Regions from separate parts of the Streptomyces sp. NPDC056128 genome, predicted to be linked through region 2. Evidence: riboswitches for the same ligand, from Rfam matches in the RefSeq annotation. Region 2 holds a riboswitch; the other holds the start of a gene.
The links. Region 2 has a riboswitch for cobalamin ahead of ACFC1X_RS11950 ((2Fe-2S) ferredoxin domain-containing protein). Riboswitches for the same ligand answer to the same signal wherever they lie in the genome.
Positions count from the first base shown of each region.

Region 1: another riboswitch for cobalamin. It lies ahead of ACFC1X_RS25720 (ribonucleoside-diphosphate reductase subunit alpha); the one in region 2 lies ahead of ACFC1X_RS11950 ((2Fe-2S) ferredoxin domain-containing protein).

Region 1 is NZ_JBHJVQ010000016.1:21,877-24,067, forward strand. Features, by position in the region: gene ACFC1X_RS25720 (ribonucleoside-diphosphate reductase subunit alpha) at 1-988, opposite strand, end outside; cobalamin riboswitch at 1,113-1,275, opposite strand; gene ACFC1X_RS25725 (GNAT family N-acetyltransferase) at 1,323-1,829, opposite strand; gene mctP (monocarboxylate uptake permease MctP) at 1,903-2,191, opposite strand, start outside.
Region 2 is NZ_JBHJVQ010000004.1:275,936-278,126, reverse strand. Features, by position in the region: gene ACFC1X_RS11955 (ABC transporter substrate-binding protein) at 1-386, opposite strand, end outside; cobalamin riboswitch at 424-603, opposite strand; cobalamin riboswitch at 727-851, shown strand; gene ACFC1X_RS11950 ((2Fe-2S) ferredoxin domain-containing protein) at 914-1,309, shown strand; gene ACFC1X_RS11945 ((2Fe-2S)-binding protein) at 1,334-2,023, shown strand; gene ACFC1X_RS11940 (SpoIIE family protein phosphatase) at 2,033-2,191, opposite strand, start outside.

The sequences.
Region 1 (2,191 bases), on a different contig from region 2:
GGAACTCCTCGATGTCCGCGTGCCAGGTCTCCAGGTAGACCGCCGCCGCGCCCTTGCGCCGGCCGCCCTGGTTCACGGCCGCCACCGAGGCGTCCAGCGTCTTCAGGAACGGGACGATGCCGTTGGAGTGCCCGTTGGTGCCTCGGATCAGCGAACCCCGGGAGCGGACGCGGGAGTAGGCGATGCCGATGCCGCCGGCGTGCTTGGAGAGCCGGGCGACCTGGTGGAGGCGGTCGTAGAGGGAGTCCAGCTCGTCCTTGGGGGAGTCGAGGAGGTAGCAGGACGACATCTGGGCGTGCCGGGTGCCCGAGTTGAACAGGGTGGGGGAGGAGGGCAGGTAGTCGAGGCGGCTCATCAGGCCGTAGAGGGCGGAGACCTCTTCCACGGAGTGGGCGCCCGTCTCTGAATTGGACACAGTGTCCTCGGCGAGGCCGGCGGCCACCCGCAGCATGAAGTGCTGGGGCGTCTCGACGACCTTGCGGGTGATCGGGTGCCGCAGCAGGTAGCGGCTGTGCAGGGTGCGCAGCCCGAAGTAGCCGAAGCGGTCGTCGGCGGCCCGGTCGATCGTCGCGTCCAGCCGGTCCGCGTGCAGCCGTACGAACTCGGCGGTGCGGTCGGCGATCAGGCCCTCGCGGTGGCCGGTGGCGACCGACTCGGTGAAGGACGTGACGCCCTGGGAGGCGGCCTCCGCGCGGATGCCGATGGTCAGCAGCCGGGCGGCAAGGCGGGAGTAGACCGGGTCCTCGGAGATGAGACCGGCGGCCGCCTCCGTGGCCAGCTCGCGCAGCTCGGCCTCGTCCGCGTGGGCGGACCGGCCGCGCAGCGCGGCGGCGGCGACCCGGCCGGGGTCGGCGTCGGGGAGGTCGGCGGTCAGAGCGGTCAGGGTCCGCAGCAGGGCGGCACCGGGTCCGTCGGACTCCTCGGTCACCGGCATCGCTGAAGTCGTCACCGGGGTCGCTGTGGCCGGATCGGCTGGCGCGATGGTCACGTGGGGGCACTCCCTCGCTCGGCACGGGGCCTGGCGGAGGGCAGGGGGCAGCACACGAGCGCACGCGGCGTCGCGTCCACCGGCCCACTCCACGAGGCCCGGACGTCATGGCACCCGGGCCGGGAGGCCGGGGCGCACTGTCGGCAGGTCCTCGGACTGAGGCACGCGTGCACGTACGTCCGAGAACGTACGGATACACGCATGTACACCGTTGCGGGACAGTTCCGGATTCACACCGGATTCCCCTGCGGCGACAGCGAGCACGAGCATACATCTTGTGCCGGGCTCCGCCAGCACCCCCAGATGTTGTGTCCGCCAGTGTGTCGGGGTGGTGTCAGAGCGTCAGTTCATAGGTGAGGAGAGTGATGTCGTCCAGCTCCGGCAGGGGGTTCCAGTCGCGGTCCGGTGTGCGGGTGAAGCCCAGGCGCGCGTAGAGGCGGTGGGCGGTGCGCATGGTGCCCTGGGTGGACAGCACGACGCGTGTGCAGCCCTCCACGGACCGGGCGCGGTCGACGCAGGCCCGTACGAGCGCCTCGCCGGCCCCGCGTCCGCGTGCCTCGCGGGCGACGGCGAGCATGCGTATCTCGGCCTCACCGGGCCGGGCGATGTCCGCCATGGGCCCGCCGGAGGGGACGAAGGTCACGCCGCCGAGCACTCCGCCGTCCGCCGCGGCGACCAGCACCTCGGCGGCCGCCGCCCGCTTGGCCACGGCGCGCAGCTCGTGGAGGTACGCGTCGTCCTCCCCGAAGTCGAGGAGGCCGTCGCGCAGGTAGGCCTGTGCGGTGATCTCACCGAGGGTGTCGTACTCCTCGGCCGCCGCCCGCCGGATCACGAAGTCCATGCCGCCGAGTGTGCCCGACGGGTACGACAACGGGCCGCCGGATTTCTCCGACGGCCCGCTGACGAGGAAGGCCCTAGTGCGAGGTGCCCGCCGTGGCCGGCGGCAGTTCGACCTCGACGCCCGGGTCGCCCGCGTCCGCCGTGTAGTCGCTCGGCTTGGTCTCGTCGACGCCGTCGGGTGCCTTGACCGCCCGCAGGACGAAGGTCAGGACCACGGTGACCACGATGTTCAGCACGAAGGCGGTGAGACCGATGTAGCCGATCTCGCCGATGCCGGGGATCTCGTCGGAGGAGCCGCCGAAGTGCTTCTGCGTCGGCGAGGCCACACCGTACGCGGCGACCGTGCCGTAGATCATGCCGACC
Region 2 (2,191 bases):
GCGTCGAGGATCTTCTCGAACGACGGTTCCCGCTCGGCGAGTTCGGGAATCGCCTCGTAGTCCTTCTTCAGCTCCGGCAGGACGGCCGAGTCGGGGAAGGCGGTGCCGACCATGCGGTCCTTCAGACCGAGCGCGAGCATCAGCTCCGCGGGGTGCTGATGGATGGTGACCACGCGGGACGGCGGCTTCTCGTAGGTCGTCTTCACACCGCAGTTGTCGATGGTGACGGGGAAACCGGCGAGGGACGACGCCGATGCCGAATCGTCCTTGCCGGCGTCACCGGCCCCGTCGGACGAGCCGCACCCGGCGGTCGCCAGGGCCGCCGACAGGGCGAGCGCCGCGGCCGTGCCGCGCAGGCTCCGGCGGCGTCGGGCAGGGGAGAACAGGGCTGACACGTAAGCCTCCTGGGGAGTCCGCGCTCCTCGGATCGGGCCCGCGACAGGCCAGTGTCCTGACTCCCGGGCCGACGGCCCCCGGCTGCCCGCCCGGTGGGCGCGGGGCAGGTCGAGGGCGTGATGCCCGGTCACAGTGGCGGGACCGTGCCGGATTCGCACCGGCTTCCTGTCTCCCGTCGCGGCTATGACCTGGCGATATTACGTTCCTTTGAGCCGGGCGCAAAGCGCGGGTGTTCAGCGGGCACGCGGTGCCCGTCCACGGGGCGGGGCCCGCTGACAGCTCCGGCGACGGGATGCGAGGATGCCCGGAGCAATTGGGCGACGGCGGCCCGAGGAAGCCGGTGCGATTCCGGCGCGGTCCCGCCACTGTGATCGGCGAGCGAGCCCCCACACGACCACTGCCCGCACCGGGTGGGAAGGGGTGGGGCGAGCGACGACCCGAGAGCCAGGAGACTCACGCGGTCGCCTCCTCGACGGACCACCGGGGCGGATCTCCCCGGGGAGAGGGACGATGCCGTATGCCCGCCCAAGCCGGCCCGGCCGAAGCGACGCCCGGCGTACCCGCGGACCCGACGCCCTCACGCGTCGTCGTCTGCCGGGACTGCTGCTGCGGCACCCCGAAGATCATCGGCGTCGACCACGCGGCGCAGACGGCGCGTCTGCGGGCCCGGGTGCCCGTGCGGGTGTCGGACTGCCTCGACGTGTGCGAACAGGCCAACGTGATCGTCGTCCAGCCCTCCGCGGCGGGCCGCGCCGCCGGTGCCCGCCCCGTCTGGCTGGGACTGGTCAACGACCCGGACGCCACCGAGGACATCGCCGACTGGGTCAGCGCCGGCGGCCCCGGCGTCGCACCGCGGCCGGACATCCTCGACCTGTACGCCATCACGCCCCCGCGACGCGGTACGGCCTCCTGACTCAGCGCTCACGAGGAGCAACCGGTGTCCGGAAACGTTCAGGCGCCGCCCGCCGACGTCACCGCCGCCCTGCACGACGTGGCCGCCCTCGGCGGCTTCTTCGTCCTGCGCGTCGGCGGCGAGGACGCGGGCTGGCATCCGCTCCACCTCTCCTACGCGCGGGGATTCACCGACCTCGCCGAGGCCGTCGCGGACCGCCACCGCGCGCCCGAACCGCGGATCGGCGTGTCCATCGCCCACCTCGGCCACGCGGCACGCCTCTGGTCGCCCGCCCTGGCCTGCGTACTCCTGCACGGCATCGTCCTGGACCTGAGCCGGCTGGAGCGGGCCGACGACGGCCCGGCCCTGCGCATGCCGTACCCCGCCGGTCTGCGCGGCGGCGGGGCACGTCCGTCTCCCGCCCGCGCGCTGTACGAGCAGGTGACGGCCCACCTGGAGGCGCTGGCCCAAGGGCTCCGCGTGAAGGTCGCGCCACGACTGCTGGACGGCAACGCGGCCTCGGCGCTCGTCGAGGCAGCCCGCGCCCTGCTGGCGGCCCACCCCGCGCTGCGTGAGCCGCTCACCGGCCTCACCACCGAGCTGCTGAACACCGGACGGCTCGTGGGCACCGGAGAGATCACCGGACCGGATCTCACGTTCCGGCGCCGCAGTTGCTGCCTCTACTACCGCGCGCCGAACGGCTCGAAGTGCGGCGACTGCTGTCTGGCGGGGTAGCGGGGGCGGTCACCGGCCGTCGGGGCCGAGGGCGTTCAGCAACTGTTCGGTCCAGATGACCTTGCCCTGCGCGTGGTACCGGGTGCCCCAGCGCTGGGCGCACTGGGCGACGAGGAACAGGCCGCGGCCTCCCTCGTCGGTGGTGGCGGCCATGCGCAGGTGGGGTGC